One region of the Marinobacter sp. 1-3A genome, then DNA from elsewhere that is predicted to be linked to it. Evidence: riboswitches for the same ligand, from Rfam matches in the RefSeq annotation. Region 1 holds a riboswitch; the other holds the start of a gene.
The links. A riboswitch is a leader RNA that binds a small molecule or an ion and turns the genes downstream of it on or off. The one in region 1 is predicted to bind cobalamin.

Region 2: linked by a shared signal. The riboswitch ahead of FE848_RS18170 (ribonucleoside-diphosphate reductase subunit alpha) and the one ahead of FE848_RS03865 (TonB-dependent receptor domain-containing protein) in region 1 are both predicted to bind cobalamin.

What each region holds. Positions count from the first base shown of each region.
Region 1 covers NZ_VCGZ01000002.1:141,955-149,263, reverse strand. The annotation lists gene cobD (threonine-phosphate decarboxylase CobD) at 1-993, shown strand, start outside; cobalamin riboswitch at 1,023-1,231, shown strand; gene FE848_RS03865 (TonB-dependent receptor domain-containing protein) at 1,391-3,211, shown strand; gene FE848_RS03860 (cobalamin-binding protein) at 3,226-4,107, shown strand; gene FE848_RS03855 (FecCD family ABC transporter permease) at 4,141-5,100, shown strand; gene FE848_RS03850 (ABC transporter ATP-binding protein) at 5,100-5,870, shown strand; gene FE848_RS03845 (cobyrinate a,c-diamide synthase) at 5,896-7,227, shown strand; gene FE848_RS03840 (cobaltochelatase subunit CobN) at 7,259-7,309, shown strand, end outside.
Region 2 covers NZ_VCGZ01000019.1:7,448-14,756, reverse strand. The annotation lists gene FE848_RS18175 (ribonucleotide-diphosphate reductase subunit beta) at 1-487, opposite strand, end outside; gene FE848_RS18170 (ribonucleoside-diphosphate reductase subunit alpha) at 516-3,284, opposite strand; cobalamin riboswitch at 3,440-3,636, opposite strand; gene FE848_RS18165 (DUF3047 domain-containing protein) at 3,823-4,455, shown strand; gene FE848_RS18160 (substrate-binding periplasmic protein) at 4,465-5,298, opposite strand; gene nhaB (sodium/proton antiporter NhaB) at 5,391-6,896, opposite strand; gene FE848_RS18150 (CobW family GTP-binding protein) at 7,003-7,309, opposite strand, start outside.

The DNA.
Region 1 (7,309 bases):
CAAGCGGCAGAACGCTGGGGAATCCCTCGGTCGGAATGGCTTGATCTGTCTACCGGCATTAACCCCAATGGCTGGCCAGTGCCTGAGATACCGGCAGAGCTTTGGCAAAGGCTGCCCGAAGCCGATGATGGGCTTGAAGAAGTTATTCGCAAGTGGTCAGGAACGCCCGCGGAAGCGGCCTGTGTGCCTGTGCCGGGTAGCCAGGCGGCGATTATGGCGCTGCCGAAATTACGCAAACCCTGCCGTGTGGGTATACCCGTGCCGGGCTATCGTGAGCATGGCCACAACTGGCGGCAGGCGGGCCATGCAATTGTTCCGATAGGGCCTGAGCAAACAGGCGGTGGGGCGACAGGCTGTGATGACCGGTGGCTGGACCGGCTGGATGTGCTGGTGTGGATCAATCCTAATAATCCTACTGGAGCAATCGTCCCGCCCTCTACTCTCTTGCGCTGGCATCGGCGGTTGCAGAAGCGCGGTGGCTGGTTGGTTGTTGATGAAGCGTTTATGGATGCTACGCCGGCATTCAGTTTGGCGCCCCGTGCCGGTTTGCCGGGTTTGGTTATTCTGCGTTCTCTGGGGAAGTTTTTCGGGTTGGCTGGCGTGCGAGCGGGGGCGGTGCTTTCAGACTCAGTTGTTGCCGAGTCGTTGAAATTAATGCTCGGGCCCTGGTCCCTTAGTGGGCCTGGTCGTTTCGTAATGCGCAGGGCGCTAGAAGATGGGGCGTGGCAGCAGCAATCCCGGATGAACCTGCAGTTCAGCGCTTCCAGGTTGCGTGCAATGTTGCAGACAGCAGGGCTAACGCTGGTTGGTAGTGGCACGCTATTTCAGACCGTGCGTCTCGACAGGCCTCAGCCGCTGGCGGATCAGTTGGCCACCTGGGCGGTGTTGGTCAGGGTCTTTGAACAACCGGGAATGTTGAGGTTTGGGCTGCCAGGAGGTGAGAGCCAGTGGCAGAAGCTGGAAGTCGCGTTAGCGGGCAAGCCTTGCGATTAGTCATTGACCAGACATTAACGCGTTGTTAGCCTTGCCCTGCGTTTGTAGGTGCTGTTGTCGCGTAATCATCAACGCCCCAGCAGTGAAACGGGAAGCCGGTTAAAGTCCGGCACTGCCCCCGCAACGGTAAGTGAGTGATCGGCTAAGAAAGATGCCACTGTGTGCAAGCATGGGAAGGTTTGTGCCGATCAGCATACGCTCACAAGTCCGGAGACCGGCCTGTCAAACACACCGAACGCTGCGGAGGGCAGTTGCGGTGGGTAAACACCGGCCTGTCTCACGGAATTTCCCCACCCCTTGTTATGCTCCAGCCTGTTTTTTGTCGGGCTACGCTTCCCTTTGCAGCACTAAATAATCAACCATGCGGGTGCGCGTGGTGTGACTGCGAGTGTATGTAATGAAAGTTTCCCGATCGATTACCGGTGCTCTGGTACTCCCTTTTGCATTCAACCCCCTCTCGATAGCCATAGCCCAGGAAGCCGAGTCGCCGCAACTGGATCCCATTGTTGTTACCGCAACGCTGGGGCCGAAAACGGTTGGTGAAAGCCTTGCGTCGGTCACGGTCATTGATGAGGAAGAGGTTCGTTCCAAAGCTCCTGCGGATTTCACTGACCTTTTGCGTGGCCAGCCAGGCATTAACGTGACCGGTAACGGCTCTTTCGGCAAAACGACAAGTGTATACACCCGCGGTGTTCAGAACGCAGGAACTGTATTGCTTGTGGATGGCGTAAAACTCCGTTCCGCAACCAGCGGTGGCGCTTCCTGGCAGTACTTTCCAACAGACCTGATTGAGCGTGTTGAAATTGTAAGGGGGCCTCGCAGTTCACTTTATGGTGCCGATGCCATGGGAGGCGTTGTTCAGGCCTTTACGCTTGATCCCAAGTACGGCAAGAGAGGTTGGGTCGAGGCCGGAGCAGGCAATTTCGATACCCAAAAAGTGAGCGCAGGTGTTTCAGGCTCCGTGGGCAACACAAGGTTCAGCCTGAGTGGTCTGCACAAGGAAACTGATGGTACGGCGATTATTGAAGACGGTGAGGATAAAGGTTTCCGCAATACTGCCGGTCTTGGCCGGGTAGTGCACGCCTTGGACAATGGCGGCGAAGCGAGCGTAATGCTGTTGCAGTCTGAAGGTAACACAGAGTACGAGGGCGGCAATATTGATTATATGATCCGAACCTTTGGCCTTGGGCTTATGACGCCTGTGAATGACAACTGGAAAACGTCAATTCAGTTTTCGGAATCGAGAGACGAGTCGGATACCTTCAGCAGCTTTAGTGACACCACCTATAACACACGGTTGCGGCAGGCCCAGTGGGAAAACACTTTCACATATAGTGTCCATGAGCTGGTTGTGGGTACCGAGCTCCAACAGGACGAAGTTAGCAGTACCCAGGATTATTCCGAAACCAGCCGTACTAACGCCGCCGTGTTCAGCCAGCTACGGCTGAATTTTGGCCCCGTTGATGCTCAGTTCAGCCTGCGCAGTGATGATAACGAAGCATACGGAACCAAAGAAACTGGCGGCGTGGCGTTTGGCTATATGTTCGACCGCTCGCACCGTGTGCGTGCCAGCTACGGCACTGCTTTCAGAGCTCCCACATTTAATGATCTTTACTGGCCGCTGGCGTTCAATTACCAGGGTAACCCGGATCTGGAACCCGAGACGTCAGAAAACTATGAATTAGGTGCGAGCGGGTCATATGAAAGATGGTTCTGGGACCTGGCAATCTATCAGATGGACATTGAAAATCTGATTGGTTCGGGCCAGGTGGGCACTGTCGATACGCGGGTCAACATAGATAGAGCGCGAATTCAGGGTGCAGAAGCTAGCGCTGGATACGAGTACAACGGCTGGCGCACGGCTGTCGCCCTGACTTACCTGGATCCTGAAGACCGCAAAACCGGCAATCAGCTCCGTCGCATCACAAGTCGTACCGCCCGGATTGATCTGGACAAGGCGATCAGTGACTTTACATTCGGTGGGTCTGTGGTTGCAGAAGGCGATCGTTACGACGACGCGGCGAATAACAACCGACTCGCCGGCTTTGCAACCTTGGATCTACGTGCGGCCTGGAATTTCGCTCCGGACTGGAATGCACGCCTGACACTGGTGAACGCACTGGATAAAGAGTACTCAACGGCCGAACGTTTTGATGGTGTAAAGTATATCGCTTCGGGTCGCACGGGTATGCTTACCGTGCGCTACGATCTCCGCTGAGCGAGAGTTAATTAATGAACCACTGGCCGGTTAAAGCATTGCTTTGCGCTCTTCTGACACTGCCCGCAATGGCGTGGGCAGAGGTGTGTGCTGAAGATCGACGGGGGGTGCAGGTGTGCCTGCCCGAACCGGCCAAACGCATAGCAACCCTGTCGCCAGGTGCAACAGAGCTGATGTTTGCAGCAGGTGCCGGGGAAAAAGTGGTGGCTGTGGTTAATCACAGCGATTATCCGCCCGCTGCACAGAAAATCCCGCTCGTTGGCAACCACACCCGAATAGACCTTGAGGCCCTGCTGGCCCTCGAACCTGATCTGGTAATCACCTGGGTAACGGGCAATCCGCCTGCCCAGATGGAAATGCTGCAGGAACTCGGCCTGACCACATTTGCTATTGAACCGCGAACGTTTGAGCAAGTGTCTGGCGTGATAGAGCGGCTTTCTGTTCTGGCTGGAACGGAAAAAGAAGGCTATGCAGAAGCGCAACGGTTTCGCGCAGGTATTGCGGCTATTGCAGAGAAATACCGCAATGTAGAACCAATACCGGTGTTCTATCAGGTATGGGAAACGCCTTTGATGACCATCAGTGATGATCATTTGATTGGCAAGGTCCTGCAGCTGTGTGGTGGCCTTAATGTGTTTGGTGATATGCCCCGGCTGGTGCCCAGAATCAGTGCCGAGGTTGTGCTTGCTGCCGATCCTCATGTCATTCTGACGGGCAGCGTGGAAGGCACAAGCGATGACGAACTTGATCACTGGAAAAGCTATTCCGGTATGACGGCCGTTGCCCGGGGTAACCTGTTCTTCATTCCCGCCTCTCCTATCTCCCGGCCTACGCCAAGGCTTCTTGAAGCCAGCGAGGCTGTGTGCCAAAAGCTGGATATAGCGCGTGAGAACTAATGCCATGACCAGATCTTTGCGGGCTCGGGATCAATGATTCGCTCGTTGTCTGTCCTGTGCGTTGTCGCTTTGCTGGCGGTGTTACTGGCCCTGGCTTTGGGCAGTGTGACCGTCTCTCCCGCTGATCTTCTCGCGGTTATCCAAGGTGAAGGCAACGCGCTGCACCGCACGCTTTTGTGGGAACTGCGTTTGCCGCGAACACTTGCGGCGTTTGCCACCGGCGGACTGCTGGCCGTTGCCGGCGCGCTCATGCAGGTATTACTCCGCAACCCGCTGGCGGACCCCTATGTACTCGGGTTGTCCGGCGGTGCCGCAGTAGGAGCACTGCTGGCCATGTTGACAGGTATGGGAACCCTGCTGATATCAGGTTCTGCCTTTGCCGGCGCTATGCTAGCCACCGTGCTGGTATTCGGCCTGGCCCATGGAACCGGCAGCTGGACTCCCTCGCGCCTTTTGCTGACGGGCGTAGTGGTTGCAGCAGGCTGGGGCGCGGTGATCACCCTAATGTTGGCTATCACCCCTTCATACAAGCTTCCCGGCATGCTGTACTGGTTGATGGGTGATGTTTCCTATGCTCGCACACCCTGGCCGCCGTTGATTGTGTTGGCGTTATCCATTGTGCTGGTTCTCCCCCTTGCCCGTAATTTGAATGTGCTGGCGCGCGGCCCTATGCAGGCGGCGGCGCTGGGCGTATCCGTTCGGCCTCTGGAGTGGACAATTTATATACTCGCCAGCCTGCTGACAGCAACGGCTGTTACAACCGCCGGCAGCATTGGCTTTGTGGGCTTGATTGTGCCCCACATGCTCCGGCTGGTACTGGGCAATGACCAGCGGATTATCCTGCCGGCCTGTGCCCTGGCAGGCGGCACATTATTGGTGCTGGCGGATACTCTGGCGCGCACGGTCATTGCACCCGAACAGTTGCCTGTTGGTGTGATTACCGCTTTGCTGGGCGTACCTACCTTTCTGTACCTGCTGCACCGGAGTCGCTGATGAGTACGTTGCGCACCCGTGGTTTGGTTATCAATGTACCGGGACGGCCTGACGGTTATGCGCTGGATATGGATATTGAATCTGGCCAAACCTGGGGTGTGCTGGGCCCCAACGGTGCCGGCAAAACCACCTTGCTGCACACCCTCGCGGGTTTACTTCCTGCACGCAGCGGTCAGGTACTGTTAAATGAGTCACCGCTAGCAGACCTGAAGCGCCGTGAGATTGCCCGTCATATCGGGCTGGTGTTTCAAGAGCGGCAGGACAGTTTTCCCGCGACCGTTATGGAAACTGCCCTGATAGGACGGCACCCCTGGTTATCCCCCTGGGAAAGCGAGCAAGGGGATGATCAGGCAAGGGCGCAGCAGGCCCTGACTTCGCTGGATGTTGATCACCTGTCTGATCGCTTGCTGAACACCTTGTCGGGTGGAGAGCGCCAGCGTGTCGCTATCGCTACATTGATGACCCAAAACCCGAATGTCTGGCTGCTTGATGAGCCCACTAATCATCTGGACCTGCACCACCAGGTCAAAGTGATGCACTTGCTTCGGGATCAGGCACGTGTCGGGAAAACTATTTTTATGTGCCTGCACGATCTGAATCTGGCTGCCCGCTGGTGTAGCCATGTTCTGTTGCTCTATACCAATGGCGATGCCTGTTGGGGGCCAGCTGACGCCATGCTTGAATCATCGGCACTTGAGAAACTGTATAACCAGAAGTTGATCACCGTAGAAGCGGACGGTGCCCCCGTATTTGTACCAGTGTCCGCCTGACTCACTTTATGAAAATGGTAAGCCAATGAGTAAAGCCGTACCGGCCGTGATGATTACTGCGCCCGCCTCCGGGCAGGGAAAATCCATGGTGACAGCTGCGCTGGCCCGCTTGCATCGGAACGCCGGGCGCGAGGTGCGGGTGTTCAAACACGGCCCGGATTATCTCGACCCGATGGTGCTGGAGGTTGCATCCGGCCACCCCGTCTATCAGTTACACCCTTGGATGACCGGAGAAGATGAGTGCCGCTGGCGGTTGGCTGAGGCAGCACAAGACGCTGACCTCATTCTGATCGAAGGTGCGATGGGGTTGTTCGACGGCGATCCATCGAGTGCTGATCTGGCAAAGCTTATGGGTATTCCTGCATTGCCCGTGATCGACGCCAGTGGCATGGCTCAGACCTTTAGTGCTCTTGTGTTGGGGCTTGCACGCTTTGACCCAGATCTGTCTGTTTATGACGTGATTGCGAACAAAATTGGTAGCCCACGCCATGGTGAAATGCTGAAAGAGAGGCTGCCTGAAGGGATTCGTCTGTTAGGGGCTATCCCTAGAAACGACGCCATGAACATACCCGAGCGACACCTCGGTTTGATGCAACCGGCAGAGCTGGGCAACCTCGACCAGAAACTGGATGACGCTGCCCAAGTGCTGAAAGAGGCGGGGCTCGATGAATTGCCGAAAGCGGTAGAGATTCCCACCGTTGAACCGGCAACCAGGCCGAAAGCACTGTTGGCCGGCCTTCGTATTGCGATCGCTCGTGATGCCGCCTTTAGTTTTATTTATCGAGCCAACACCGAGCTGCTGCAGGCTATGGGCGCTGAGCTGCACTATTTCTCCCCGCTGGAAGACTCGGAACTGCCGCCCGCGGATGCGCTTTGGCTTCCCGGTGGATACCCGGAGCTGCATGGCAATACCTTGGCTGAGAATTCCGCGATGGCGAATGCAATTCGTGCCTTTCATAACGCAGGTAAGCCAATATTGGCGGAGTGCGGCGGCCTGATGGCCTGCGCGCAAGAGCTGTCGGATAAAGACGGCGTTGTACATTCGCTGTATGGCTTGATACCGGGGCGAGCGGGTATGGCCAAGCGCTTACAGGGCCTGGGTATGCACAGCCTGACGACGGAACAAGGCGAGTTGCGGGGCCACACTTTTCACCGATCCACGTTGGATACCACTTGGCAACCTGCTGCCCAAACTCAAAAACAGGCGGGCACCGGCAGTGAAGCTGTTTTTTGTGAGAATGCTCTGGTGGCCAGCTATTTCCACGGTTACTTCCCCTCAGCACCCGAACTTGTGGCGGCGATTTTCCGCGGTGAGGCACTGATATTTCCGGGCAACTCCGAGAAAAATCATTCGTAATCGACCATAACTTGTGAAAGGGCTTCCACGCATGCGATATCTGAAGGCTTTTCTGACGGCCATGACAGTAATGCTTTGGGCG
Region 2 (7,309 bases), on a different contig from region 1:
TTTTGGCGTTAATCTGCGGCACCACGCGGTAGCGGTTGTAGATTTCGCTCTGGTCCAGGTTCAAGGTTTCAATGCAGTGCTGGTAGGTCCAGGTGTGCAATGCCTCTTCGTATACCTGGCGCGCCTGATAAATTTGCAGTTCCGGCGCGGTCATTTTTTCCATCACGGCCAGGCCGATGTTGCGCATGGCCAGTATGTCGGAGGTGGTCAGGTAGGCCACCACGTTTTCGAACACGTGCTTTTCCGCCGGGTTCAGGCGGTGGTGGTAGTCGTGAACGTCTTGCGCCATGTTCACGTCCAGCGGGGTCCAGTGGTTTTTGTTGGCGTTCATGAAGAACTCCCAGGCCCAGGGGTACTTGAAGGGGGCCAACTGGTTTACGTCGGTTTCGCCGTTGATCACGCGTTTGTCGTCTACGTTCACCGGGGCCACGCTATTGTGCGCAGCGGGCTGGTTTTGTGGTTTGGTTTTGTCGTCCCAATTCAGCATGGTTGTGCCTCTCAAAAGTAGTAAGTGGTTACTGACATGCTTCGCAGTCGGGTTCATCAATGCTGCACACTTGTGGCTGCGGTGCGGCAACCGGGGCGGCACTTTCATTCACGCCAGTAGCACCCAAAGAGCGCAGGTAGTAGGTGGTTTTCAGGCCACGCTCCCATGCCAGCTGGTACAACTCGTCCAGCTTTTTGCCGCTGGGCTGGGCCATGTAGAGGTTCAGGCTTTGGGCCTGGTCCAGCCATTTCTGGCGACGGGAGGCGGCTTCCACCAGCCAGCGGGCATCGATCTCGAATGCGGTGGCGTAGCGGGATTTCAGTTCGGTGGGTATGCGCTCAATTTGCTGCACGCTGCCGTCGTAGTATTTGAGGTCGTTCACCATCACGTTGTCCCACAGGCCGACCGCCTTGAGATCACGCACCAGTGAAGGGTTCACCACGGTGAATTCGCCGGAGAGGTTCGATTTCACGAACAGGTTCTGGTACGCCGGCTCGATGGATTGCGACACGCCCACAATGTTGGAGATGGTAGCCGTGGGCGCAATGGCCATCACGTTGCTGTTGCGCATGCCGTGTTGGGTGATCAGCTCACGGACGGGGCCCCAGTCCAGACGGCTTTCAGTGTTTACGCTCAGATCGCCCTCAAGGCGCGCGGCTTTCAGCAGTTCGATGGAATCGATGGGCAGTACGCCCTGGCTCCACAGTGAGCCTTCGTAGCTTTCATAAGCGCCCCGCTCTGCCGCCAGCTGGGCCGATGCGCGGATGGCGAAGTAGCTCAACTGCTCCATGGCTACGTCTGCAAACTCCACCGCCTGCGGGCTGGTGTACGGCAGACCCAGTGCGTAGAGCGCATCCTGGAACCCCATCAGGCCGAGGCCCACCGGGCGGTGCTTCAGGTTGGAGTTGCGGGCCTGGGGCACGGCGTAGAAATTGATGTCGATAACGTTATCGAGCATGCGCACGGCGGTATTCACGGTGCGCTCAAGGCGCTGCACATCCAGCTCGCCATTGGCGATGTGGGCGGCCAGGTTGACCGAGCCCAGGTTGCATACGGCGATTTCGTCCGCACTGGTGTTCAGGGTAATTTCGGTGCACAGGTTGGAGCTATGCACCACGCCCTTGTGCTGCTGCGGCGAGCGCAGGTTGCAGGGGTCTTTGAAGGTGATCCAGGGGTGGCCGGTTTCAAACAGTACGGTCAGCATTTTGCGCCACAGCTGTTTAGCCGGAATGGTTTTGAACAGCTCGATTTTGCCTTTGGCTGCGAGCGCTTCGTAGTGCTCATAGCGCTCGCGGAATTCGTTACCGTATAGGTCGTGCAAGTCGGGTACGTCGCTAGGGCTGAACAGGGTCCAGTCGCGGTCCTGGCGCATGCGCTCCATCAACAAGTCCGGTACCCAGTTGGCGGTGTTCATATCGTGGGTGCGGCGGCGTTCGTCACCGGTGTTTTTGCGCAGCTCCAGAAACTCTTCGATGTCCAGGTGCCAGCTTTCCAGATAGGCACACACGGCGCCTTTGCGCTTGCCGCCTTGGTTCACGGCAACAGCGGTATCGTTCACCACTTTCAAAAATGGCACTACGCCCTGGCTTTGGCCGTTGGTGCCTTTGATGCGGGAGCCCAGTGCGCGCACGGGTGTCCAGTCGTTGCCCAGTCCGCCAGCCCACTTGGAGAGCATGGCGTTGTCGCGAATGGCGCCGTAGATGTCTTCCAGATCGTCGCCCACGGTGGTGAGGTAACAGGACGACAGCTGGGAGTGGCGGGTGCCGCTGTTGAACAATGTGGGAGTGGAAGACATGTAGTCGAACGAAGACAACAGATTATAGAACTCGATGGCGCGGCTGTTGGGGTCGTCTTCACGCAATGCCAGGCCCATTGCCACGCGCATGAAGAACACTTGGGGCAATTCCAGGCGGTCTTCTTTCCAGTGCAGGAAGTAACGGTCGTAGAGGGTTTGCAGGCCGAGGAAGCCAAACTTCTGGTCGCGCTCGGGCTTGATGGCAGCACCCAGCTGCTCAAGATCGAATGCAGCCATGGCTTCATCCAGCAGCTCGTAGCGAATGCCTGCGTGAATAAAAGCGCTCAGAGCCTGTGGATAAACGTCGGCGAGGCTCAGGCTGGTGTCGAGGTTTAGAGCGGTGACGCTTTCAAGGCGCAGTTGTTCCAGGAGCAGGCGGGCGGTGACAGCACTGTAGTCTGGCTCACGTTCGATGCGGCCGCGGGCGGTCATTATCAAGGCGCTCAGTACTTCGGCTTCGTCGATACCGTTGTAGAGGTTGCGGATGGCTTCGTCCACCAGGGATTCGGCTTCTATGCCTTCCAGGCCTAATGCAGCCTTTTCAACCTGCTGCTTCATCAAGCCCAGATCCAGCGGTGCGGTGCGGCCATCAGCGAGTTTTACGGTAAGGGTTGGGTGGGCTTCTACCGGTTCGTGCAGGGCGCGTTCGCGGGCGTGTTCTTCGCGGTAGAGTACGTAGGCGCGGGCAACTTTCTGCTCTTCCGCGCGCATCAGGGCCAGTTCTACCTGGTCTTGTATGTCTTCAATGTGTACCCGGCCACCGGCTTTCAGGCGACGGCTGATGGCCTGCACAACTTGCTCGGTTACCCGGTGAACAGCGTCGTTTATACGCGCAGAGCCAGCGGCTTGGTCGCCTTCAACGGCAAGAAAGGCCTTGGTAACGGCTACGCTGATTTTCGATGGGGTAAAGCTGACCAGATTGCCGTTGCGTTTGATTACCTGCAAGGCTTCTGTGGCGGATGGCGATGAGGGCCGAGGCTCGGCCAGAGCGGTCGCAGACATGCGGTTTTCTCCTGAATACGCGTTAATTCCGTAACCTTCGCGTACGCAGGACAAACGTCAGCATCAGCCTGTAATCGCTATACAGCGGCTGTAATCATGCCTTGTTTGTTGCTGCTCACCTTGTAGGGCCAAATGCAGGCGCCTGAGTCGCGAAGGTACAGTGTGTATTCCCTGGCAGGTCTTCGGACTCAGGGGCGTGAACCTTTCGGCTCTGCCTTGCGTGGCGACTTCCCGGCTTGCGCCAGTGTCTTTGTGCCACGCTCGTTCCCCAATACCGCTGCGCGTCAGTTCCGGATTCTCACCGGATTCCCGATACCATATCTGGTATCAAACCAAGGATTTGGGCACTATATACAGGATAGCCAAGATGAACAAGGCACTTTCTTTGAATCCTTCGGTCTCCTACAAACACACAACAACTCGAGACTATCCAATGCGCACCTCATCGCACCCCACTATTTGGCTGCTCCTAGCTGCACTCGCCCTGGCCTCTTCTCACCTGTCAGCACAGGAGCCAGTGCTCCCGGCATTTTCCGAAATGGCATCGCTGGATGATGGCTGGGAACCGCTTGAATTCCCCAACATAACGCAGCTCTCCCACTACGAACTGATTTCAGAGAACGGCTCCAGGGTGGTTAAAGCCGAAACCTCCGGCGGTGCTTCCGGCCTGATAACCCGGCTGGATATAGAGCCAGAAAGCTCACCGATACTGGCCTGGCGCTGGAAGGTGTCGAATGTATTTAAAAAGGGCGATGCCCGGAACAAAGCTGGTGATGACTACCCTGCCCGGATCTACATCGCCTTCGAGTTCGAGCCGGAGAAAGCGGGCTTTTTCGAGCGGGCCAAGCGCAAAACAGTGGAGGTGTTGTTTGGTGAGAAACTGCCGGGCAATGCCCTGAACTACATTTGGGCAAACACCCTGCCGGAAGGCGAGTTTATTGACAATCCCTACACCGACAAAACCGTGATGATTGCCGTTAACTCTGGCAGCGGAAATGTCGGGGAGTGGGTAGCCATAGAGCGGGATATCGTGGCGGACTATCGCCAGGCCTTCGGGGAAAATCCGCCGCCAATCCGGGGTATCGCGATCATGTCGGATTCTGACAATACCGGTGAGCAAGCAAGTGCTTGGTACGGCGATATCACGCTAACCAAGAAAAAAAAGAATTAACAGGCAATTTTAACGATGTGCCTGAGGGAACCCCGGGATCACAAAGCCTGCTTTGAACGGTCTTACGGGCGGCGCTTCACCCCGGCTGACAAGCCTCAGGTAGGCATCATCAATTTTTTCCCGAAGCACTGAAGCGCGTGGGCTTGCCAGGGAATACAGCCAGGCCGAGTAGCGTGATCTTATTTCCGAACCGAGAATCTTGCTGTCTGATGGCAACGTCAGCATGGGCTCAACTGTTTCGCGGTAATCCAGTACATAATCACCGCGCTTGAGCTTGAGCATCTCGAGTGCAGCACGGCTGTTGGGCGCTTCAGTAAGCCGAATACGATCTGAATTATCAAGCCATGTCAGCAAGCCACCATAAGTGTACCCCCCGATCACAATGACCGTTTTCCCTTCCAGTTGATCAAAGTGGGTCAGTGGTTCTGAATCTTCCAGATGCCAGGCATTGAGCCGTGTTGGATAAACATTTACCCAACTCTCAAGCACCTCGTACTTGAGAGTCGGCACACCGGAAAGGCCGGGAAACAGGTCAACCGCGCCGCTTTTCAGGTACAAATAAACCCGGCTTACAGGCAGGTAAATGAACTCGGCTTCGTAACCGGCTTCCTCGACAACTTTTCTAGTCAGATCAACAAAAAAACCCGCCGGTTCGCCCTGTTCATTCCGGTATTCAGCGGGGGGGAATTCGGTGTACGCAATGCGCACTTTGTTCCCCGCAGTATCAGCCAGGGCAGGCCTTGTTAGGGCAACAGCCGCCAGTACTGCAACCACCATCACTATTCGGGCTGCCAAGCCCCGGAACTGCGCCGGGGCTAAATATCGATTCCAGAGTCTGCGCATAGTAACGATTCGTTGAATGTGCCGACATATTGAAGGTATGCGGACTTTTCAAACTACCTGAGATGAGATTAGCAGAGCCCTGTGGAAAGGCATCAGATATGGAACATCACCATATACAGGCCAACACCACCCATCACCATAGTATAGGGGAAGGCCATTACGACCATTCGCCCATAGGATAGACGAACCAGAGGCGCAATGGCAGACGTCAGCAAAAACAGGAAGGCGGCCTGGCCATTCGGTGTTGCCACGCTTGGCAGGTTGGTGCCGGTGTTAATAGCAACGGCAAGGCTTTGAAAATGCTCATAACTGATACTACCAGCATCCAGTGCCTGTTTGATTTCACTGATATACACAGTGGCCACAAACACATTATCGCTGATCATGGATAGCAGGCCGTTGGCAATAAAGAACATACCTGGCTGCTGCCCTTCCGGAAGTGACAGCACGTAGTCGATCACAGGCTTGAACAGATGCTGCTCATGAATCACCGCTACAACCGCAAAGAACACAACTAGCAGGGACGTAAACGGCAGCGACTCCTGGAAGGCCTTTCCTATCTGGTGCTCGCTGGTTACTCCGGTAAACGAAGTAATCAGTATGATAACGAGCAGGCCAATCAAACCCACTTCGGCCAGGTGCAAGGCCAGGCCCACCACCAGAATCAGCGCTGCAGCCGCCTGCACCCAAAGCGCTGCCTGATCTGCCTTGGTACGCTTGGCGCGCTCGTTATCTGCAAACTCTTCCAGCACCCGCCGAACCGATTTGGGAAGCCGACCACCGTAGCCAAACCAACGCATTTTCTCCAGCACCCAGCAGGTTACCAACCCGGCGACCAACACGGGAATGCTGACTGGCGCCATGTGCAGGAAAAACCCGATGAAGTCCCAGCCCACTACCTTGGCGATCAACAGATTCTGGGGCTCACCCACCATGGTTGCAACGCCGCCCAGAGCGGTACCTATAGCGCCGTGCATCAACAGGCTGCGCAGAAACGCCCGGAAGTTTTCGAGATCATCCCGGTGCAGTTCAATAACCTCGTCATCGCTGTCTGAATTATGATCGCTACTCTGATAGCCCTTACCCGAGGCCACCTTGTGGTAAACCGAGTAAAAGCCAACTGTAACGCTGATGATAACCGCAGTCACTGTGAGGGCGTCCAGAAAAGCAGACAGCACCGCCGCAGCCATGCAGAACATAAGTGAGAGGGCAGATTTCGATCGCACCCCTACCAGTATCTGGGTGAACGCGACCAGTAGCAGGTCCTGCATGAAATAAATGCCAGCCACCATGAACATCAGCAGCAGGATAACCGGGAAATTGGTCAGCACTTCCAGATACACCGCATCCGCCGTGGTAAGGCCGATCAATAATGCCTCTATTGCCAGCAAACCGCCGGGCAATAACGGGTAACACTTCAACGCCATGGCAAGAGTGAAAATAAACTCTGCTATAAGCAACCAGCCCGCTGTAACCGGCCCCAACAGGTACATAACGATCGGGTTAACGATCAAAAACAGCAGGATAATCTGCTTGTACCAGACGGGAGCCTTGCCAAGAAAGTTACTGGAAAATGCGGAAAAAACGGTTGTGGGCATTGCGGAGGTTCTTTTGAGTTAACGAGCGATAACAGTATATGGCGCCATGCCATTATCTTCCTTGACATTCCTGCGCCGGTTAATGCGACAAACATACAGTATAGCCCTATCCTTTAGTACTGGCAGATGTCCGTACTACCAAGGCACTGCGAAGTTCGTGATCCAGATCATTTTGCTCCAGCGCGCGGCTGATAATTTCAACCCGAGACTCATCAGCGGGCTCCGTTTCCAGCAGTGTCAGTACGCCCTCAACGGCATTGAACATCCACCAGCCTCTGTTGGTATGCACCACCCCTTTGAAGCGCTCGAACCCTCCACTACTGGCGAGGCTTTGTAGCGCTATCTGATCGAACACCCGGTCTTTGTGAACGCGCCAACCCATGCTGGTAAAACCGTCGCCTTTGTTGAAATAG